3 regions of the Bradyrhizobium genosp. L genome follow, and region 1 is predicted to be linked to each of the others. Evidence: predicted binding sites of a transcription regulator. Region 1 holds the regulator's gene; each other region holds the start of a gene.
The links. Region 1 encodes PhoB, which activates phosphate uptake and scavenging genes when phosphate is short. Its sites were predicted from a motif close to TGTCATNNANCTGTCAT; they were not measured.
Positions count from the first base shown of each region.

Region 1 (7,663 bases):
TACTCGACGGCCAGACCATGGGCGACATCTTCCTCGGCAAGATCACCAAGTGGGATGACGCGGCGATCAAGAAGCTCAACCCGAACGCCAAGCTGCCGTCGGAAGCGATCGCCGTCGTGCACCGCGCCGACGGTTCGGGCACCACCTTCAACTTCACCGACTACCTCTCCAAGGTCAGCGCGGATTGGAAGAGCAAGGTCGGCTCCGGTACGGCCGTCGAATGGCCGGTCGGCGTCGGCGCCAAGGGCAACGAGGGCGTGGCCGCCAACATCGGCCAGACCAAGAACTCGATCGGCTATGTCGAGTACGCCTATGCCAAGCAGAACAAGCTGACCTACACCGCGCTGGTCAACAAGGCCGGCAAGACCATCCAGCCGACCAACGAAGCGTTCCAGGCTGCCGCCTCGAATGCCGACTGGGCCAACGCTCCCGGCTACTTCCTGATCCTCACCGACCAGCCCGGCGACAAGTCCTGGCCGATCGTCGCTTCGACCTTCGTGCTGATGCACAAGGAAGCGACCGACAAGGCGGCGTCGCTGGAAGCGCTCAAGTTCTTCAAGTACGCCTTCGAGAAGGGTGCCAAGCCGGCTGAAGAGCTCGACTACATCCCGATGCCCGACTCGGTCATCAAGCTGATCGAGAAGACCTGGTCGGCCGACATCAAGAGCTAACGCGCTCGCGACAAGACAACGAACCTTTCCCTCTTCCTTCCTCGGAAGGAAGAGGGGCGGGACTTCCGGAAGGCTCTCGTGATTTGAAGTTACGGCCGCTCGCAGGCGTTCCCTCGCGCCAGGACGAGTTCACCGAACTCCGAGCTCACCGAACTCCGTGCCTTCACCGGGATGGAAGGCCTGATCGGCCCGACCATCCAGGCCACGAAATGTAAAGCGGACAGGGGATCAGCGTGGTAGATATGGCCGTTCAAAGCGACACGAGCAACGTGGTCGACGCTGTCGGACCCTATGACCGTGCCAGGGCGCTGAGTGCATTCAAGCTCGGCGATCTCACCTTTTATTGGATCACCCGGATTTCCGCGATTTCGGTGCTGCTGATCCTCGGCGGCATCATCATCTCGCTCATTGTCGGCGCCTGGCCGGCGATGCACGAATACGGCTTCGCGTTCCTGACCACCCAGCGCTGGGCGCCTTCGGCGGATCCGCCGGTGCTCGGCGCGCTCGGCCCGATCTACGGAACCATGCTGACCTCGGTGATCGCGATGTTGATCGCCATTCCGGTCGGTCTCGGCATTGCCGTGTTCCTGACCGAGCTGTGCCCGCAATGGCTGCGCCGCCCGATCGGCATCGCCATCGAGCTGCTCGCCGGCATCCCGTCCATCATCTACGGCATGTGGGGCTTCTTCGTGCTCGGCCCGTTCCTGGCCAACACGTTCCAGCCGTTCATCATCCGCGTCTTCGAGGGCGTGCCGGTGCTGGGTGCGGTGTTCGGCGGACCGCCGTCCTATCTCAGCCTGTTCAACGCCGCGCTGATCCTCTCGATCATGGTGCTGCCCTTCATCACCGCGATCTCGGTCGACGTGTTCAAGACCGTGCCGCCGGTGCTCAAGGAAGCCGCCTACGGCATGGGCTGCACCACCTGGGAAGTCGTCCGTAACGTCGTGATCCCCTACACCAGGGTCGGCGTGATCGGCGGCATCATGCTGGCGCTCGGCCGCGCGCTCGGCGAGACCATGGCGGTGACTTTCATCATCGGCAACTCGTTCCGCATCTCGTCGTCGATCTTCGCGCCGGGTACCACGATCTCGGCGGCGATCGCCTCCGAATTCGCCGAGAGCGACGGCCTGCACCAGTCCGGCCTGATCCTGCTCGGCCTGCTCCTGTTCGTGCTGACCTTCTTCGTGCTGGCCGGCGCGCGGCTGATGCTGCTGCGGCTCGAGAAGAAGGCGGGGAAATAACGCCATGAACCCGATCTACAAATCCCGCCGCCGCAACGACATCGTGATCCGCGCCCTCTGCGTCGCCGCCGCGCTGTTCGGCGTCACCTGGCTGGCGCTGATCCTGGCCACGCTGCTCTATAACGGCCTCGCCGGCCTCAGCGTGCAGCTGTTCACCCAGAACACGCCGCCGCCCGGTTCGACCGAAGGCGGTCTTTTGAACGCCATCGTCGGCTCGGTCATCATGACCGTGATCGGGGTCGGCATCGGCGCGCCGCTCGGCCTGTTCGCCGGCACTTACCTTGCCGAATACGGCAAGCATGACAAGCTCACCTCGGTGATCCGCTTCATCAACGACATCCTGCTCAGCGCGCCCTCGATCATCATCGGCCTGTTCGTCTACGGCGCGGTCGTGGTGCCGATGCGCGGCTTCTCGGCGATCGCCGGCGCGCTCGCGCTTGCCGTCATCGTCATTCCGGTGGTGGTACGCACCACGGAGGACATGCTGCTGCTGGTGCCGAATCCGCTGCGCGAGGCGGCCTCCGCGCTCGGCCTGCCGCGTTCGCTGGTGATCAAGCGCATCGCCTATCGTGCGGCCCGATCGGGCCTGATCACCGGCGTGCTGCTGGCGACCGCGCGCGTCGCCGGCGAGACCGCGCCGCTATTGTTCACCGCGCTGTCGAACCAGTTCTTCAGCTGGGATCTGACCAGCTCGATGGCCAACCTGCCGGTCACCATCAACAACTTCGTGCAAAGCCCCTACGCCTACTGGAAAGAGTTGGCCTGGAGCGGCGCATTGCTGATCACCATCACCGTGCTCGCGCTCAATATCGGCGCGCGCGTCCTCGGTGCCGAAAGGGCCGCAAAATGACCGAACTTTCCATGTCGACAACCGCCACCAGCCAAGTTCCGCAGGTGCCGCTGCCGGAGGCGCCGCCGAAGGTCACGGTGCGCAACCTCAACTTCTACTACGGCGAGCACCACGCGCTGAAGAACATCAACCTGACGCTCGGCACCAACCGCGTCACGGCGTTCATCGGCCCGTCCGGCTGCGGCAAGTCGACCCTGCTGCGCATCTTCAACCGGATGTACGACCTCTATCCGGGCCAGCGCGCGGTCGGCCAGCTGATGCTGGACCAGACCAACATCCTCGATCCCAAGCTCGACCTCAACCTGCTGCGCGCGCGGGTCGGCATGGTGTTCCAGAAGCCGACGCCGTTCCCGATGACGATCTACGAGAACATCGCGTTCGGCATCCGCCTCTACGAGAAGATCTCGAAGAGCGAGATGGACGACCGCGTCGAGAAGGCGTTGCGCGGCGGCGCGCTGTGGAACGAGGTCAAGGACAAGCTGAACGCGTCGGGCCTGTCGCTCTCCGGCGGCCAGCAGCAGCGCCTTTGCATCGCGCGCACCGTCGCGGTGCGCCCCGAGGTCATTCTGTTCGACGAGCCGTGCTCGGCGCTCGATCCGATCTCGACCGCCAAGGTCGAGGAACTGATCCAGGAACTGTCCGAGGACTACACGATCGCGATCGTCACCCACAACATGCAGCAGGCGGCGCGCGTCTCCGACAAGACCGCCTTCATGTATCTCGGCGAGTTGATCGAGTTCGACGACACCAACAAGATCTTCACCTCGCCGAGCGATCGACGCACCCAGGACTACATCACCGGCCGGTTTGGCTAGCGCACGATCCGGAACGCCGTGGACCGGCTTTCCGATGACATCATGCTCAAACAGGGACATGAGATCATGGTCCGGCATGGATCATGGTTGAAGGAGACCAAGCGATGGCTTCTGAACATACCGCCAAGGCATTCGACAGCGACCTGCAGGAACTGACCCGCCTGGTCGCCGAGATGGGCGGCCTCGTCGAACGCATGATCACCGAGTCCGTGGACGCCCTGATCCGGCGCGACGTCGCGCTCGGCAAGCGCGTGGTCGCCGCCGACATCGAGATCGACAATTTGCAGCGCGTCATCGAGGAGCGCGCGGTGTTGACCATCGCGCGCCGCCAGCCGATGGCGATCGACCTGCGCGAGATCGTCGGCGCGATGCGGGTCGCCACCGACCTCGAGCGGATCGGCGACCTCGCCAAGAACATGGGCAAGCGCGTTGCCGCGCTGGAGAGCGATTTCCAGCCGCTGAAGCTGATCCGCGGCCTCGAGCACATGACCGACCTCGTGCTGTCGCAGGTCAAGTCGGTGCTGGACGCCTATGCCGCGCACGATCTGCCGGCGGCGATGAACGTCTGGAAGGGCGACGAGGAGGTCGATGCGATCTGCACCTCGCTGTTCCGCGAGCTGCTCACCTACATGATGGAAGACCCGCGCAACATCTCGTTCTGCATCCATCTGATGTTCTGTGCCAAGAACATCGAGCGGATCGGCGACCACGCGACCAACATTGCCGAGACCGTGTTCTACATGATCGAAGGACAACAGATCACCGACAAGCGTCCCAAGGGCGACATGACCAATTTCGCCACCACGGTGCCGGGTAACTAGAGCATGATCCGGAAAAGTGTGAAGCGGTTTTCCGAAAAGATCATGCTCAAACAAAGAGCTAAAGCGCGATGACGATTCAACCCAATCTCATCGCGCTTTAGCGTTTCGGTTGGCGTCCGGGTAACGGATCATCCCACAGAGAGAACTTAGACCGATGAGCGCACGCATTCTGGTAGTCGAAGACGAGGAGGCGCTGACGACGTTGCTGCGCTACAACCTCGACGCCGAGGGCTACGATGTCGAGACGGTCGGGCGCGGCGACGACGCCGACACCCGGCTGAAAGAGCGCGTCCCCGATCTCGTGGTGCTCGACTGGATGCTGCCGGGCCTCTCCGGCATCGAGCTGTGCCGCCGCCTGCGGGCGCGGCCCGAGACCAAGCAGCTGCCGATCATCATGCTGACCGCGCGCGGCGAGGAGAGCGAGCGCGTGCGCGGGCTCGCCACCGGCGCCGACGACTACATCGTCAAGCCGTTCTCGGTTCCGGAGCTGCTCGCCCGGGTCAAGGGCCTGCTGCGCCGCGCCAGCCCGGAGCGGCTCGCAACCGTCCTGACCTATGGCGACATCGAACTCGACCGCGAGAAGCGCCGCGTCGCGCGCTCTGGCCGTCCGATCGATCTCGGGCCGACCGAGTATCGCCTGCTCGAATTCTTCCTCGAACATCCCGGCCGCGTGTTCAGCCGCGAGCAGTTGCTCGACAGCGTCTGGGGCCGCGACATCTACATCGACGAGCGCACCGTCGACGTGCATATCGGCCGCCTGCGCAAGCTGCTCAATCCCGGCCGCGAGCAGGACCCGATCCGCACCGTCCGCGGCGCCGGCTACGCGCTGGACGACCGTTTTGCGAAGGCCGAGCCGCAGCCGTAAGGCTGCGTGCGGCTAAACCGCACAAACTCCGTCGTCCCGGCGAAAGCCGGGACCCATAACCACAAATCTTGATTGTTTGAGCGCGCTGTGGCCGCAGCCTCGGCATAACCACATGCGCCGGTGGTTATGGGTCCCGGCTTTCGCCGGGACGACGTCATCAATGTATCGCTTGCGATTACTTGAGCTGCGGCTTGTTCGACGGCGATCGGCGACGATCGGCAGCCGGCTGATAGGCGATGCGCGAGTGGTGGGCGCAATAGGGCAGGCCGCCGAGCGCCTTGCCGCCGCAGAAGAAGAAATCCGGGCTCGAGGGATCGCCGACCGGCCAGTGGCAGGTCGCCTCGTTCAATTCCAGCAGCGACAGCCGCTGGCTCATCGGCACCACGTTGTCGTAGGCGATCGGATCCGGCTCCATCTCGACCTCGAAGGCGTGCGCCAGCGCGGTGTTGCCGCGCGAGACCGGGCGCGACACCCGCATCATGTGCTGGGCGGGGCGGGCCTTGCGTGGCCGCGGCGCCGCCGTCGAGGGTGCCTTGGCGCGGCCGGACAGGCCAAGCCGGTGCACTTTGCCGATCACGGCGTTTCGCGTCACATTGCCAAGTTCGGCTGCGATCTGGCTGGCCGACAGGCCGGATTCCCAGAGCTTCTTCAGCTGCTCGACGCGATCGTCGGACCAGGTCAATACCGTCATCGCATTCTTCCCTTCGCGGTGCGCCGGCCAGTCATCGGGGCGGCGCTGCGGGCCAAAATCGTCGTAAAAATCCCTGCGGTCAGAATCCCTTAACCCTCGCCGGGCGCTGTTGCGCCTGAACGTTCACGCGAGAAACAAAGGCTACTTAAAGGGGTCCAGTACTGCCGCACGAGATGTCGTACCCGACAGGCCAAACGCTACAATATGGCGTGACTCTGGCGCAAGAGTCCGCGGCCGCGCGTCCACATGTTCCCACACAGTTAAGCATTGCAGTGCGGTTTTTCCACCGCACCGGACTATCCCGGATTGCGCGCGTCTCGCTTCGCCGGGCAGTCGCCTCGGGGCGATTGACACGGACCGGCCGCAGCATAGAATGCCTGCCACGTGCCGCCCGCAAAGCGGCACGTTTTGTTTTCCGAAGCTGGCCGTTGCTGCGCCGGCGTCAAGGCGCGCGGCAATCGTCGGCATAAAACCGTCCGTGCAAACCGTCTGTGCCAACCCCTTAGTGATCGCCATGACCAACAGCGTCCCGTCGCATCTGCTCCCCGTCTTTGCCAGGGTCGATCTCGGCTTCGAGCGCGGCGAGGGCGCCTGGCTGATCGCAACCAATGGCGACCGCTATCTCGACTTCACCTCCGGTGTTGCGGTGAACGCGCTCGGGCACGCCCATCCGCACATGGTCAAGGCGCTGCAGGAACAGGCGACCAAGCTCTGGCACATGTCGAACCTGTTCCGGAGCCCGGACGGCGAAGTGCTCGCCGCGCGGCTCTGCGAGCAGAGCTTTGCCGACTTCGTGTTCTTCTGCAATTCGGGCGCGGAGGCGATGGAGGGCGTGATCAAGCTGGTCCGCCACTATCACTTCTCCAAGGGCCATGGCGAGCGCTACCGCATCATCACCTTCGAAGGTGCCTTCCACGGCCGTACGCTGGGAACGCTCGCAGCGACCGGCGCGGCCAAATATCTCGAAGGCTTCGGCCCGCCGATGGACGGCTTCGACCAGGTGCCGCACGGCGACATCGAGGCGGTGAAGAAGGCGATCGGGCCGCACACCGCCGGCATCCTGATCGAGCCCGTGCAGGGCGAGGGCGGCGTGCGCGGCGCGCCGCAGGCCTTCTTCAAGGCGCTGCGCCAGCTCTGCGACGAGCACGGCCTGCTGCTCGCCTTCGACGAGGTGCAGACCGGCATGGGCCGCACCGGCGAATTGTTCGCCTACAAGCGCACCGGCGTCGTGCCCGACGTGATGTCGCTGGCAAAGGCGCTCGGCGGCGGCTTCCCGATCGGCGCGGTGCTGGCGAGCGCCAAGGCCGCTTCCGGCATGGCGCCCGGCTCGCATGGTTCGACCTTCGGCGGCAATCCGCTGGCGGTCGCCGCAGCCAATGCCGTGCTGGACGTCATGCTCAAGCCCGGCTTCTTCGAGCACGTGCAGAAGATGTCGCTGCTCCTGAAGCAGAAGCTCGCCTCCGTCATCGACCGCTATCCGGGCGTGGTGTCTGAAGTGCGCGGCGAAGGGCTGCTGATCGGCGTCAAGGCGGTGGTGCCGTCGGGCGACCTGATCGCCGCGCTGCGCAACGAGAAGCTGCTCACCGTCGGTGCCGGCGACAACGTCGTCCGCTTCCTGGCGCCGTTGATCGTCACCGAGGCCGAGATCGACCAGTCGATCGCCTCGCTCGAGCGCGCCTGCGCCACGCTGTCGGCGGCCGCGAAGAAGG
Region 1 is NZ_CP061378.1:6,799,339-6,807,001, reverse strand. Features, by position in the region: gene pstS (phosphate ABC transporter substrate-binding protein PstS) at 1-671, shown strand, start outside; gene pstC (phosphate ABC transporter permease subunit PstC) at 914-1,912, shown strand; gene pstA (phosphate ABC transporter permease PstA) at 1,917-2,762, shown strand; gene pstB (phosphate ABC transporter ATP-binding protein PstB) at 2,759-3,577, shown strand; gene phoU (phosphate signaling complex protein PhoU) at 3,682-4,398, shown strand; gene phoB (phosphate regulon transcriptional regulator PhoB) at 4,553-5,263, shown strand; gene IC762_RS32410 (GcrA family cell cycle regulator) at 5,439-5,954, opposite strand; gene IC762_RS32405 (aspartate aminotransferase family protein) at 6,469-7,663, shown strand, end outside.

Region 2 (7,663 bases), 2.6 Mb from region 1:
GGCGGCGATCACCGCGCCGGTTCCGACGTTACGGCCGGGCAGCAGGATGGCGCCGTGACCGATCCAGACGTCATGGCCGATATGCACGTGATGCGCACGTCGCCAGTTGAAGAAGTCGACATCGTCGCTCTCGCCGGGAAAATAGGCGCTGGCGCGGTAGGTGAAATGCGCCTGCGTCGCGCGGTGCATCGGGTGATTGCCGGGATTGATCCGGGTCATCGCCGCGATCGAGCAGAACTTTCCGATCGATGTGTAGGTGATCTGGCTGTCGTTCACGACATAGGAATAGTCGTCCATGCTGACTTCAAGCAGGATCGTGCGCGCGCCGACCTCGCTATATTTGCCGAGTTTGCTCTCGCGCACCGATGCAGTCGGGTCGACGGTCGGCACGACCGAGAGAGATTTTCCGGCCATCTTGGCCTCCGCAAATCATTGCCGTTTCGGGGGAGCGCGCTCCTCATCCGGATGCTTGGTGACAACATCATGACGTTGCGATGACGGCAAGAGGTGGGGTGTGGACGATCGCCGCACCGCGGCACTCTCGTCACATAACTGTTAAGCACCGGGGATAGCGATGGCCCAAACGCGGCGCGGTTGGAGCATTGCATGCTGGTGGTGGATGGTTTGACGTGCCGTTTCGGCGCAAAAGCCGCAGTCGACAATGCATCCTTTTCGATCGCGCCGGGCAGTTTCGTCGGCGTGATCGGCCGCTCCGGTGCCGGCAAGTCGACATTGCTGCGCATGATCAACCGTCTGGCCGATCCGACCTCCGGCCGCATCCTGTTCGAAGGCACCGACGTCACCGCGCTGCACGGCAAGGCGCTGCGGCAGTGGCGGGCGCGCTCGGCGATGATCTTCCAGCAGTTCAACCTGGTCGGCCGGCTCGACGTGTTGACCAATGTGCTGATGGGGCGGCTGGCGCAGATCCCGTCCTGGCGCTCGCTCGGCCAGATCTGGCCGGAGCACGACAGGGCGCTGGCGATGTCGGCGCTCGAGCAGTTCGATATCGCGCAGCTCGCCGCGCAACGTGCCGATCAGCTCTCGGGCGGCCAGCAGCAGCGCGTCGCGATCGCGCGTGCGCTGGTGCAGGAGCCCGACATCATCCTCGCCGACGAGCCGATCGCCTCGCTCGATCCACGCAACACCAAGATCGTGATGGATGCGCTGCTGCGCATCAACAAGCATTTCGGCATCACCGTGCTCTGCAACCTGCACTCGCTCGATCTGGCGCGCAGCTATTGCGACCGCCTGGTCGGCATGGCGGCGGGCCGGGTGGTGTTCGATGGCGCCTCGGCGGCGCTGACCGACCATGTGGCCCGCGAGCTCTACGACCTCGAGGCCAATGACGTGATGGGCGCGGCGCCGTTGCCCGCGCCTGCCGGCGTAACTGCTCCGGCGCTCGGCTCCGCCGCAGCGGCCTGAGTGTCGCATTTCTTGGAATCTGAGGGCGGCCGGGCATTTCGCCCGGTCAACAGGTACCACACTGGAGGGGTTACCATGATCACTCGTCGCATCGTGCTGGCCGGCGCTGCCGCGCTGGCCTTCGCCGGCTCGGCTTCGGCCGAGGACTGGAAGACCAAATATCCGGAGATCACTTTCGCGGTGGTCCCGGCCGAGAACGCCTCCGGCGTCTCCGACCGCTTCGCTCCGTTCGTGAGCTATCTGTCGAAGGAACTCGGCGTCAAGGTGGTCTTGCGCGTCGCCAATGACTACGCTGCCGTGATCGAGGGCCAGCGCGCCGGCAACATCCAGATCGGTTATTACGGCCCGGCGTCGTTCGCCCGCGCCCGTCTCACCGGCGTCAAGACCGACGCCTTCGTGATCGACGTCAACTCCGACGGCTCGAAGGGCTACTACTCGGTGTTCTACGTGCTCGCCAAGAGCCCGTACCACAAGATCGAGGACCTCAAGGGCAAGAACCTCGGCCTGGTCGACCCCAACTCGACCTCGGGCAACAACATGCCGCGCTTCAAGCTGAACGCGATGGGGATCGACCCGGACGCCTATTTCTCCAAGGTGGTCTTCACCGGCAGCCACGAGAACGCCGTGCTGGCGCTGGCGCAGGGCACCGTCGACGTCGCCGCCAACTGGTGGAACGCTGATGACGACTCGAACCTCACCCGCATGCTCAACAAGAACATGGTGAAGTCGGGCGACGGCACGGCGCTGAAGAAGGAAGACTTCCGCATCATCGTGAAGTCCGACCTCATCATCAACTCGCCCTACGCCTATCTCGAGAGCCTGCCCGATGACATGAAGGCCGCGATCAAAAAGGCCTTCCTCGAGGCTGACAAAAAGGATCCGGAAGCCTTCAAGAAGCTCTCCGACGGCAAGAACCAGCCGTGGGCGCCGATCACCAGCGCCGACTACGACAAGACCATCGACCTGATCAAGTTCGTCGACAATCTCCGCAAGAAGGCGTCCTGATCGCGCGACCAGTGAATGGGGCCGGGTTGGACGACCCGGCCCTTTTTCGTTGATCCCTCAACCAGATTGGTCCGCGATGGCGACGGCTGTATCCATCCTTCCGGCCCCGCAGCTTGCGGTACTCAACGACGCCTATCGCAAGGCGGTGGCGCGCAAGCGGCTGAAGGCGACGCTGGCGGCCGCCGTGTTCTGCGCGGCGCTGCTGATCGCGGCGGTCGGCGCGGAAGTGGACCTGCGCACGCTGTTCACCTATTTGGGCAATTTCGTCAGCTATTTCGACCGCATCATGACGCTGGATTCCGGCGCGCGGGTCTGGACCAATCCCGTCGAGTGGTTCTGGGGCTTGAAGAAGTGGCTGCGGCTGCTCGGTGAGACGATCCTGATCAGCTATGTCGGCACGCTGATCGGCGCGGTGTTCGCCTTTGCGCTGAATTTCCTTGCCGCGCAGAACACCTCGCCATCGTCCTGGCTGCGTTTCACGGTGCGGCGCCTGCTGGAATTCGCCCGCACGGTGCCCGGCATCGTGTTCGCGCTGATCTTCGTGATCGCGTTCGGCCTCGGGCCGATGGCCGGCGTGCTCGCGATCGCGATCCATTCGACCGGCGCGCTCGGCAAGCAGTTTTCCGAGATCGTCGAGAATGCCGACATGAAGCCGGTCGAGGGCATCCGCTCCACCGGCGCGAGCTGGCTATCCTGCATGCGTTTCGCGGTGCTGCCGCAGGTCGTGACCGGCTATGCCAGCTATGCGCTGCTGCGCTTCGAGATCAACGTCCGCGAAGCCTCCGTGATGGGATTCGTCGGCGCCGGCGGCATCGGCCAGGAGTTCATGGTCGCGATCCGCAAGTTCTACTATTCGGACGTCAGTGCCATTCTCGTCACCATCATCATCACGGTCTTCATCATCGACATCTCGACCGGCTGGCTGCGCGGCCGGCTGTTCGGCAAGGAGGCACGCCATTGAGCCAGATGCCGAAGCCGGACACCGACGAACTGCGCGCGAGATACCCTGATGTCTTTGCGCGGCCTGCCGCGGCGCGGCTGGCGACGCCGGCGATGATCGTGGCCGCGCTCGCGATCTTCGCGTTCGGTTTGGTCGACCTCGACTTCTCGCCGTCGAGGCTGATCTCGGGCGTCAGCCAGCTCGGCTGGATCAGCATGATGATGATCCCGCCGAACCCGGGCTCGTCGTTTCCACTCTACATTCAGGCGATGGGCGAGACGCTGTCGATCGCGCTGCTCGGCACCACGCTGGCCGCGGTGCTGGCGCTGCCGGTCAGCCTGCTCGCGGCACGCAACATCATCCCGTCGAACCTGATCCGCTTTCCGGTGCGACGCTTCCTGGATTCGATCCGTGGTGTCGATACGCTGATCTGGGCGCTGGTCTGGATCAACGTCGTCGGCCTCGGCCCGTTCGCCGGCGTGCTCGCGATCATGGTCTCGGATTTCGGCGCATTCGGCAAGCTGTTCTCCGAGGCGATCGAGGCCGCCGACCGCAAGCAGGTCGAGGGCATCAAGGCCTCCGGCGGCAACGCGCTGCACGAGATCCGCTTCGGCCTGCTGCCGCAGGTGCTGCCGGTGATCGCGGGACAGGTGCTCTACTTCATCGAGTCGAATACGCGCTCGGCGACGATCATCGGCATCGTCGGCGCCGGCGGCATCGGCCTGCAGCTCGCCGAGCAGATCCGGGTGCTGGAATGGCAGAAGGTGTCGTTCCTGATCCTGATGATCCTGATCGCGGTCGCCGCGATCGATTTCATCTCGAGCAAGCTGCGGTTCGCGATCATCGGCCAGCGGGCGGTGGCGTAGCCCTGTAGGGTGGGCAAAGGAGCGTAAGCGACGTGCCCACCATTCTGGCTCGGTGCTCGGGTAGGTGGGCACGCTTCGCTTTGCCCACCTACGATAGCTCGACGGTTCGTCAGCTATTCTCCACCAAGAACTCCACCCGCTCCGCGGCGAAGCGCGAGCGCTTGGTCACCAGGGGCTGGCCTGCGGGATCGACGTCGGTGGCATCGACCACCAGCACGGGACGGCCGAGCGGCAGTTCGAGCCGGGCGGCGTCGGCGGCGTCGGCGATGGCCGCGGTGATCCGGGTCGAGGCGCGCCTGTAATCCTTCACGTCGTAATGCGCCAACAGCTTGGTCATCGAGCGGACGTTGGCGAACACATTGCCGGCATCGGGAAAGCGGTCGGCTGACAGCCAGGTCGTCGAGACGCAGATCGGCGTGCGGTCGGCGAGCCGCACTGCCTCGATCCGGATCAGCGGCGCGCCGATTTTCAAGCCCAGCGTGCGCGCGATGTCGCGGTCGGCGACGTCGCTGCTCGCATCGATCAGCTGCCCGCGCGGCTCGTGGCCGCCGGCGCCGACGATCTCGGAAAATCGTGTGCGGGAGCGCAAGGGATACGCGAGCCGTTGGGTTTCGACATAGGTGCCGCTGCCGCGCTCGGCGCGGACCAGGCCGCGCTCCGCCAGCGCCGCCAGCGCCCGCCGCACGGTGTGGCGGTTGACCCGGTAGGTCTCGGCGATCTCCATCTCGCCCGGCAGCTTTTCGCCCGCAGCGAAGCGGCCGTCGGCAATGCCGCGCTCGATGCCGTCGGCGACCTGCCGCCACAAGGCGACGCCGGAACTTTCCTGCATGCTCATGGCGCCGTGATAGCCAGAAATCGTCGATTTGTCACGAAACAGTCATGGCGTTTGGCTAGTAAGTTGTCTAGTATCATAGACAACTTGAATCAGGCAAGGTTGCCATGGGTATCACCGAACGGAACAGCAAAGAGGCGCAGCGCAAGGCTGCGATGGCAGTGCTGGCGCATTCCGGCGCCGCCGACATCGCAGTCCGTCTCGCCGAGCTCGCGGTGCCCGCGCATGAGAACCTGCGCACGCCGGAAAACGGCCTCGTGATGCTGCGCGGGCGGATCGGCGGCGACGGCGCGCCGTTCAATCTCGGCGAGGCGACGGTGTCGCGCGCGGCGGTGCGGCTTTCGACCGGCGAGGTCGGGTTCGGCTACACGCTCGGTCGCGATTCACAGAAGGCGCAGATGATCGCGCTATGCGACGCCATGGCGCAATCGTCGGATTTCTCCGCCGAGGTGGAGGCGAAGGTGATCGCGCCGCTGCGCGCGGGCCTAGCCACCGAACGCAATCGCAAGGCCGAAGAGACCGCGGCGACGCGGGTCGATTTCTACACCATGGTGCGCGGCGAGGGATGATGCGATGACCACGTTCGCCGAACTGCCCGCAGGCTTTGCCGACAAGATGTTGTCGGCGCAATCGACCTTCCGCTCGGTGATGGATGCGATGGCGCGTCCCGGCAGCGTGCAGCGCGTCGCGGTGCAGGCCGGAACGCCGTTCGGCGTGATGCGCGGTTCGGCCGCGATCGCGCTGACCCTGTTCGACCACGACACGCCGATCTGGCTCGATCCTGCGATGTCGGCAACGACTGACGTCGCGAGGTGGCTCAAATTCCACACCAGCGCGCCCGTGATTGAGGATTCCTCGGTCGCGAGCTTCGCGCTGATCGGCGATCCCGCGAATTTGCCGGCGCTCGAGCGCTTCGCGTTCGGCAGCAACGAATATCCGGATCGCTCGGCCACGCTGATCCTGCAGGTCGACAGCCTGACGCAGGGGCCGGCGTTCGAGCTGAAGGGCCCCGGCATCGACGGCACGGCGCTGCTGCAGGCGATGATCAAGCCGCGCGACCTGTTCGAGCGGCTCGTCATCAACGAGACTTTGTTTCCGCGCGGCATCGATGTCGTGCTGGTCCATGACGATGCCATTGTGGCGATCCCGCGCACCACGCGGCTGGTCGCAAGCGGAGTGTGAGCGATGTATGTAGCCGTCAAGGGAGGCGAACGCGCCATCGAGAACGCCCACCGCCTGCTCGCGCATGAGCGGCGCGGCGACCGCGACGTGGCCGAGGTGACGCTGGCGCAGATTTCCGAGCAACTCTCGCTCGGTGTCGATCGCGTCATGACCGAGGGCTCGCTGTACGACCGCGAGCTTGCGGCGCTCGCGATCAAGCAGGCGCGCGGCGACATGATCGAGGCGATCTTCCTGGTCCGCGCCTTCCGCGCCACCCTGCCGCGGTTCGGCGCCAGCGAGCCGGTCGACACCGGCGAGATGCAGGTGCGGCGGCGCATCTCCTCGACCTTCAAGGACATTCCAGGCGGCCAGATCCTGGGGCCGACCTTCGATTACACCCATCGCCTGCTCGATCCGCAGCTCGCGGAAGGCTTTGTGCCGGACGAGCCGGCGACGGCGGCGGCACCGCAGACGCTGGCGCCGCGGGTGACCGACATCCTCGGCCGCGACGGCCTGATCGAATCCTCGCCGCAGGCCGAGCCGGACGCGCCGGTCGGCGATCTCACGCGCGAACCGCTCGGCTTTCCCGCCGACCGGGACCTGCGGCTGCAGAATCTGGCGCGCGGCGACGAGGGTTTTCTGCTCGCGCTCGGCTACTCAACACAGCGTGGCTATGGCCGCAACCATCCGTTCGCCGGCGAGATCCGCTTCGGCGAGGTCGAGGTCGAGTTCTTTGCCGAGGACGCAGGCTTTGCCGTGCCGCTTGGTTCGATCGGACTGACCGAGTGCCAGATGGTCAACCAGTTCAAGGGGTCGGCGACCGAAGCGCCGTGCTTCACCCGCGGCTACGGCCTGGCCTTCGGGCAGAGCGAGCGTAAGACCATGTCGATGGCGCTGGTCGACCGCGCGTTGCGCGCCTGCGAGCTCGACGAGGAAGTGAGGTCACCGGCACAGGACGAGGAGTTCGTGATGTCGCACTCCGACAACGTGCAGGCGACCGGCTTCGTCGAGCATCTCAAGCTGCCGCATTATGTCGACTTCCAGTCCGAGCTCGGCCTGTTGCGCAAGCTGCGGCGGGAGTTCGCCGAAGCGAACGAGGCTCCGGACATGCAGGAGGCCGCGGAATGAACGCGCCGACGTACAATTTCGCCTATCTCGACGAGCAGACCAAGCGGATGATCCGTCGCGCGATCCTGAAGGCGATCGCGATCCCCGGCTATCAGGTGCCGTTCGCCAGCCGCGAGATGCCGATGCCCTACGGCTGGGGCACCGGCGGCGTGCAGGTGACCGCTGCGATCCTCGGCCCCGACGACGTCTTGAAGGTGATCGACCAGGGCTCCGACGACACCACCAATGCGATCTCGATCCGAAAATTCTTCGGCAAGACTGCCGGCGTCGCGACCACGACCTCGACCAATGATGCGACCGTGATCCAGA
Region 2 is NZ_CP061378.1:1,985,223-1,992,885, forward strand. Features, by position in the region: gene IC762_RS09305 (chloramphenicol acetyltransferase) at 1-414, opposite strand, end outside; gene phnC (phosphonate ABC transporter ATP-binding protein) at 607-1,422, shown strand; gene phnD (phosphonate ABC transporter substrate-binding protein) at 1,498-2,427, shown strand; gene phnE (phosphonate ABC transporter, permease protein PhnE) at 2,504-3,388, shown strand; gene phnE (phosphonate ABC transporter, permease protein PhnE) at 3,394-4,233, shown strand; gene phnF (phosphonate metabolism transcriptional regulator PhnF) at 4,343-5,068, opposite strand; gene phnG (phosphonate C-P lyase system protein PhnG) at 5,173-5,634, shown strand; gene phnH (phosphonate C-P lyase system protein PhnH) at 5,639-6,247, shown strand; gene IC762_RS09345 (carbon-phosphorus lyase complex subunit PhnI) at 6,251-7,354, shown strand; gene IC762_RS09350 (alpha-D-ribose 1-methylphosphonate 5-phosphate C-P-lyase PhnJ) at 7,351-7,663, shown strand, end outside.
Region 2: the regulator PhoB is predicted to act here: its motif matches at 5,098-5,114, upstream of phnF (phosphonate metabolism transcriptional regulator PhnF).

Region 3 (7,663 bases), 2.2 Mb from region 1:
TTTCAGGGAGATGTCAGCCGCCGCGCTGCGCGCGCAGCTTCGCCCAGTAGTCCAGCCGCTTGCGGATCTCGCGTTCGAAACCGCGGTCGGGCGGATCGTAGAAGGTCTGGCGGCCGAGCGCTTCCGGGAAGTAGTCCTGGCCCGAGAACGCGTCGGGCATGTCGTGATCATATTGATAGCCGGACCCATAACCCTCCGACTTCATCAGCTTGGTCGGCGAGTTCAGGATGTGCTTCGGCGGCAGCAGCGAGCCGTTTTGTTTCGCGGTCTGCATCGCGGCACCGAAGGCGGTGTAGGCCGCGTTCGATTTCGGCGCGGTGGCGAGATAGATCACGGCCTGCGCGATCGCGAGCTCGCCCTCCGGCGAGCCGAGGAAGTCGTAGGCGTCCTTGGCGGCGTTGCAGATCGCGAGCGCCTGCGGATCGGCAAGGCCGATGTCCTCCACCGCCATCCGCACCACGCGCCGCGCCAGGAACAGCGGATCCTCGCCGGCGTCGAACATCCGCGCCAGATAATACAGCGCCGCATCCGGATCGGAGCCGCGCACCGACTTATGCAGCGCGGAGATCAGGTTGTAGTGGCCGTCGGCCGATTTGTCGTAGATCGGCGCGCGACGCTGCAGGATGTCCTGCAGCTGTTCGGCGTTGAACACCTCGTCCTTGCGCGCGGCGCGCCAGACCTCTTCGGCCAGGGTCAGCGAGGCGCGTCCATCGCCGTCGGCCATCCGCACCAGCACCGCGCGCGCCTCGGCATCGAGCGGCAGCGCCCTGCCCTCGACCTTCTCGGCATTGGCGAACAGGTTCTCGATCGCCGCCGTGTCGAGCGAGTGAAACACCAGCACGCGGGCGCGCGACAAGAGCGCCGCGTTGAGCTCGAAGGACGGGTTCTCCGTGGTGGCGCCGACCAGCACCACGGTGCCGTCCTCCATCACGGGCAGGAAGGAATCCTGCTGCGCGCGGTTGAAACGATGCACCTCATCGACGAACAGCAGCGTGCCCTTGCCGGTCTCGCGGCGGGCGCGCGCGGCATCGAACACCTTCTTCAGGTCGGCGACGCCGGAGAACACTGCCGATATCTGCTCGAAATGCAGCTCGGTGGCGTCCGCCAAGAGCCGCGCCACCGTGGTCTTGCCGGTACCGGGCGGCCCCCAGAACACCAGCGAGCCCAAGGTGCGCGTCTCCAGCATGCGGGTCAGCGCACCGTCGGGCCCAAGGATGTGGTCCTGGCCGACGACGTCCGCAAGCGAGCGCGGGCGCAGCCGGTCCGGCAGCGGCCGCGGCGCGTCCTGCTCCATCCCCGCCGCCGCGAACAGGTTCGCTGCCTCCCGCGGTTGCTTCGGGCTCATCCGCCGAGCGTCACGTTGATCTGCTGGCCGCCGCGCACCAGGGTGATCCGCCAGACCCGCGATCCCGTCTTCGACGCCTTGTCCAGATCGCCGGTCCGCGCGATCTTCTCGTTGTTGACCGCCAGGATGATGTCGCCCTTCTGGAATCCGACATTGGCCGCGGTGCCGTCGTCGGCGAGCTCGGTCACCACGACGCCCTCGGCGCCGGCATCGAGATGCAATTCATCGGCGAGCGCCGGCGAGATGTTGGCGACGCGCGCGCCCTGGAACGGCGAGCGCGCGGTCAGCACGATCTCGTCGCGGCCGGTGTCGGGCGCGGTCTCCAGCGGCACGGTGAGCTTCACCGGCTTGCCGGCGCGCTGCACCTCGATCTCGGCGTTGCCGCCGAGCGGCCGGGTGGCGAAGCGATAGTCGAACGCGTTGGGATCGTCGATCGGCGTGCCGTCGATCCCGACGATCAGGTCGGAGAGCTTGAGCCCCGCCTTCGCCGCCGGACTGTTCGGCGCGACATTGGCGACCAGCGCACCAGACGGCAGCTTCAGGCCGAGCGTCTCGGCGATCTCGGGCGTCACGGCCTGCAGCCGCGCGCCGAGCCAGGGCCGCTTCACCGCCTTGCCGCCGCCCTTGGCGGAGGCCACCACCACGCGCACCATGTTGGCGGGGATCGCGAAGCCGATGCCCTGCGAGCCGCCGGAGCGCGAGAAGATCGCGGTGTTGATGCCGGCAAGCCGCCCGGTCATGTCGACCAGCGCGCCGCCGGAATTGCCGGGATTGATGGCGGCGTCGGTCTGGATGAAGAATTGATAGTCGGTGATCCCGACCTGGGTGCGCGCCAAGGCCGAGATGATGCCGTGCGTCACGGTCTGGCCGACGCCGAACGGGTTGCCGATCGCGAGCACGACGTCGCCGACCTGCAGCTGGTCGGAATTGGCGAAGTCGAGGGTGGTGAACTTCTCCTTGTTGGTGTCCTTCAGGCGGAGCACCGCGAGGTCGCTGCGGCTGTCCTTCAACACGATCTCGGCCTCGAATTCCCGCTTGTCGGACAGCGAGACCTTCACCTGGTCGGCGCCTTCGATCACGTGATTGTTTGTGACCACGAGGCCGGACGAATCGACCATCACGCCGGAACCGAGCGAGCGCTGCATCTGCTCGGGCTGCTGTCCCGGCACGCCAAAAAATCTGCGAAAGATCGGATCATCCAGGAATGGATTGCGGTTCTGGACCATCTTGGCAGCGTAGACATTGACGACCGCCGGCTGCACGCGCTGCACGATCGGGGCGTAGGACAGCTGCAGCTCCGCCTGCGAGGACGGTACGCGGCGGTCCTGGGCCTCGGCCTGGCTAGGACTTCCCAGCAGGGACAGTCCGAACAGGGCGAAGATGGCGGCAAAGCGGACGGGTCGGAGCATTCTCACCTCTCGTAGGAAACGGCGGAATATAGGGGTGTTCGTGGGGTAATTGAAGGGCATCCGGGCGAATAAGGCGACCCTGGCGAGACCGGCGCAAGACCTGCCGCCGGCGCGTCGAAGCGCGTCCCTCGACTTCCATGATGCCTATCATCTCACTGCGCCCGTGTTGCGTGCCGACCACATCCGGAACGGCGGTCCCATGTTACGCTGTCGTTCGTCAGTCACGTTGGACTTCTAGGACTCGCGTGACGGTGTGGGGAAATGCAAACACAACAGGGGTGCTGAAATGGGTGCGACAAAGCTAAGTGCAATTGCCGTTGGAATCGCAGGTGCGCTCGCCGCTTCGCCGGCGTTTGCGGAAAGCAGCGACGCCGAGATCGCGCTGCTGAAGCAGCAGCTGCACATGCTTGAGCAGAAGCTCGACAAACTGCAGAAGCAGAGCGACGCCAACTCGGCGACCGCCGCCTCCGCCAATGCGCGCGCGAAAGCAGCGGACACCAAGGCCGCCGACGCGAATGCGAAAGCTGCGAGCGTCGCCAACGCCAACGCGGCGCTCCCGGTCAAGGGTCCGATCGCGGCGTCAGGCGTCGTCGTGACGATGCCGAACAACCGGCCGACGATCTGCACCGCGGACGACCAGAACTGCATCGCCATCGTCGGCCGCATTCACTATGACGTCGGCGGCTACAACTATCGGCCGGATACGGCAGCGACCTCGCCGCAAAAGCTCGACAGCGGCGAGAATCTCCGTCGCGCGCGCATCGGCATTGCCGGCAAATTCCTCAGCGACTGGAATTTCGCGCTGATCTACGACTTCGGCGGATCGTCCGACGGCTTTGGCGGCACCGGCGCGGCCGGCGCGACCTCGGTCGGCTTCCTTCCCGGCGGCGGCACCTCGGGCGTCGAGAATGCCTATCTCAGCTACACCGGCTTCAAGCCGTTCGGCGGCAAGATGGCGATCGAAGGCGGCATCATGGACCTCGCCTGGACGATGGACGAGTCCACCAGCTCCAACGACATCATGTTCATGGAACGCGCCTCGGCAGGCATCATCGCGCAGAATATCGCGGCCGGCGACTTCCGCTCGACGGCCGGCACCCGCTGGTGGAACGACCAGCTCTGGGTCGGCGGCTATGTCACCGGACCGACCACGGGCGCGATCCACTCCGCCTCCAGCACCTCGCCGGCCGGGACGTCGGAGCAATATGGCGCGGTCGCCCGTATCGCCGGCAATCCGATCAGCGGCAAGAACTATTCGGTGCATATCGGCGCCGACGCGGAATGGCTGATCCAGCCGCCGCGCAATCTGGTAACGCAGGCGCAAACGCTGACGCTCAGCGACCGGCCCGAGCTGCGCATCGATCCGACCTCGCTGATTTCGACCGGCGCGATCGCCAACGTCTCGGGGGCGCAGGTCTACGGCGTCGAAGCGGCGGCGACCTACGGCTCGTTCATCGCGCAGGGTGAATACTACTGGTTCAACATCGACCGCACGGCAAATACCGGGCTGCCGCCGTTCGGCGCGCCGAGCCTGAAGTTCGACGGCGGCTACGCGCAGGTCGGCTACGTCCTGACCGGCGAGACCCATTCCTACAACGCAGCGAACGCCGCCTATGGCGGCGTCAAGCCGGCGAATCCGTTCTCGCTCGCCGGCGGCGGCTGGGGCGCCTGGGAAATCGCCGGACGCTTCAGCCAGATGAACCTCAACGATCAGCTTGCCACCGCAGCCGGCGTCGCGGGCGGACGGCAGAACGTCTACACCCTCGCGCTGAACTGGTACGTCAACAGCAACGTCCGCTTCATGCTCGACTACCTGCATGGCGACATCTCCAAGCAGGCTTCGGCGGTCTCGACCCTCGATGCGGGTTCGAAGTTCAACGCGGTCGCAATGCGCACGCAGATTGCGTGGTGATGTGACAAGGCCGGGAGCGGCACCCTGCTCCCGGCCTCCCCTTCACGGCCGTATCGCGGGTTCCTTACGCCGCGCGCTTCGGCTTCTTCACGACTTCAGGCGCGGGTGCGCAGGACAGCCGCTCCTGATGGCTCTCGCCCCAGGCTTTCAGGATATCGATCACCGGGCGCAGGCTCTCGCCGAGTTCGGACAGCGTGTATTCGACCCGCGGCGGCACCTCGGCATAGACCTTGCGGATCACGAGACCGTCGTCCTCGAGCGCGCGCAGCTGCTTGGTCAGCATGCGCTGGGTGATGCCGGGCATCCGCCGTCGCAACTCGCCGAAGCGCTGGGTGCCGGCCTGCAGATGAAACAGGATCACGCCTTTCCATTTGCCGTCGATCAGGTCGAGCGCCGCCTCGACCGCGCAGCCCGGCCGACGGGCGAAATTCTGCCGTTTCATGCGAGTTTCCCCAACAGTATACAAACAGGGACTAGTTCCCCCTTTTTACAGTACTTGCCAATTCGACGCCAGCGCGACAGTTAGACGGCAGGCAATCGCCATCCATGGAGAGCAGGCATGAAGGCCGTCGGATACCAGACATCGCTGCCGATCGAGGCAGCGGACGCGCTCGTCGATTTCGAGACTGCGAAGCCGGAGCCGAAGGGCCGCGACATCCGCATCGCGGTGAAGGCGATCTCGGCCAACCCGGTCGACTACAAGGTGCGCAAGCGCGCCGCGCCCCCGGCGGGTGAATACAAGATCCTCGGCTACGACGCGGCCGGCGTGGTCGATGCTGTCGGTCCCGACGTCAGCCTGTTCAAGGTCGGCGACGAGGTGTTCTATGCCGGATCGATCCAGCGTCAGGGCACCAACTCCGAATTCCATCTGGTCGACGAGCGGATCGTCGGCATCAAGCCAACGTCGCTCTCGTTCGCGCAGGCGGCAGCGCTACCGCTGACCTCGATCACCGCCTGGGAGCTGCTGTTCGACCGGCTCGGCGCGGTGCCCGGCAAGAGCCTCGATCCGCGCACGCTGCTGATCACGGGCGGTGCCGGCGGCGTCGGCTCGATCCTGATCCAGCTCGCCCGCCGTCTCACCGGGCTGACCGTGGTTGCGACCGCGACGCGGCCGGAATCGCAGAAGTGGTGCCTCGAGCTCGGCGCACATGCCGTGATCGATCATTCCAGGCCGATGAAGGAGCAGATCGAGACGTTGAAGCTGCCGCCGGTCGGCCTCGTCGCCAGCCTCACCTACACCGACCAGCACTACAAGAGCATCGCCGACTTCATCGCGCCGCAAGGCAAGTTCGGCCTGATCGACGATCCATCGGAGTTCAACGTCGCGGCCTTCAAGGGCAAGGCGGTATCGGTGCACTGGGAATCGATGTTCACCCGGTCCTCGTTCCAGACGCCTGACATGATCGCGCAGCATCATCTGCTCAACGACGTCGCCGACCTCCTCGACAAGGGCGTGCTGCGCACCACGCTCGACCAGACTTTTGGCACCATCAACGCCGCGAATTTGAAACGCGCGCATGCGCTGCTCGAAAGCGGCAAGTCGCGCGGCAAGATCGTGCTCGAGGGTTGGTAGACGTTGGCTGGTGCGTAGGGTGGGCAAGGCGCGAAGCGCGGTGCCCATCATCACGCGACGTGCTCGTGATGGTGGGCACGCTGCGCTTTGCCCGCCCTACGGCTGTGCGGCTTACGCGATCGTGCTGATAATGCCGCCTTCGGCGCGCAGCGCCGCGCCGTTGGTGGCCGACGACAGCGTCGAGCAGACATAGACCACGAGATTGGCGATTTCTTCCGGGCTGGCGAAGCGCTGCAGCAGCGAGGTCGGACGATGCTGCTTGACGAAATTGGCCGCCGCCTCGTCGACCGACTGGCCGTTCTGCTTCGCCAGATCCTTCACGAACGTCTCGACGCCCTCCGACATGGTCGGGCCCGGCAGCACGGAATTAACGGTGACGGCAGTGCCGCGGGTCAGCTCGGCAAGCCCGCGCGAGATCGCAAGCTGCGCGGTCTTGGTCATGCCGTATTGAATCATCTCGGTCGGAATGTTGAGGCCCGACTCCGAGGAGATGAAGACGATACGGCCCCAATTGCGCTTCAGCATCCCAGGCATATAGGTGCGCGACAGCCGCACGCCCGACATCACGTTGATCTCGAAGAAACGGCTCCAGTCCTCGTCGGGGATCTCGAAGAAGTCCTTCGGCTCGAAAATGCCGGCATTGTTGACGAGGATATCGACATCGGGCAGCGCCGCGAGCAGCGCCTTGCAGCCGGCGGCGCTCGAGACGTCGGCGGCGATGCCGCGGACCTTGCTGCCCGGGACTGCCTTCGTGATCGCTGCGACCGCGGCATCCACCTTGGCCTGGCCGCGGCCGTTGACGACGACCTCGGCGCCCGTTCCGGCAAGCCCCCTTGCGATGGCATGGCCGATGCCGGCGGTCGAGCCGGTGACGAGCGCAGTCTTTCCGGAAAGGTCGATATTCATGGGGCAAATCTCCTGTCGGTTCCCCCAATATTGGGCGCCGGCGCGCCGCTAGCAAGCGACCGAAGTAACGCCGTTGATCACGGCCGTCTCGCCCGCAGCACATACATCAGCGGCAGTTGCGGCATTCCCGGCCTCATCCTGAACATGCCGAGGCCCGCGTCCTCCATCTCCGGCCGGCGCTTGAGCACCGAGCGGTCGAGCTCGCGCAACTCCGTGATATTGAGGCCTGCAGCGGCGAGCGCGGTGATGACCTCGCCGAGCGGATGATTCCACTGCACCGTTCCGGGCGCGATGGCCGCATCGTCGATGGCGCGGCGATCGACGCATCCCTCGCACGGCGTGAAGTAATCGAATTTGAGTTCGGTCCGATCGGCGGCGCGCCAATCCAGCATCCATTCGACCGGGTGGAACTCGAACAGATAGAGCTCGCCGCCGGGCTTCAGCAGGTCGCGCACGACCTGCGCCCAGCGCGCGATATCGGGCAGCCAGCACAGCGCGCCGACGCCGGTATAGACGAT
Region 3 is NZ_CP061378.1:4,604,145-4,611,807, forward strand. Features, by position in the region: gene IC762_RS21830 (replication-associated recombination protein A) at 14-1,345, opposite strand; gene IC762_RS21835 (DegQ family serine endoprotease) at 1,342-2,754, opposite strand; gene IC762_RS21840 (OprO/OprP family phosphate-selective porin) at 3,041-4,666, shown strand; gene IC762_RS21845 (winged helix-turn-helix transcriptional regulator) at 4,731-5,108, opposite strand; gene IC762_RS21850 (zinc-binding alcohol dehydrogenase family protein) at 5,226-6,239, shown strand; gene IC762_RS21855 (SDR family NAD(P)-dependent oxidoreductase) at 6,351-7,145, opposite strand; gene IC762_RS21860 (class I SAM-dependent methyltransferase) at 7,223-7,663, opposite strand, start outside.
Region 3: the regulator PhoB is predicted to act here: its motif matches at 2,963-2,979, upstream of IC762_RS21840 (OprO/OprP family phosphate-selective porin).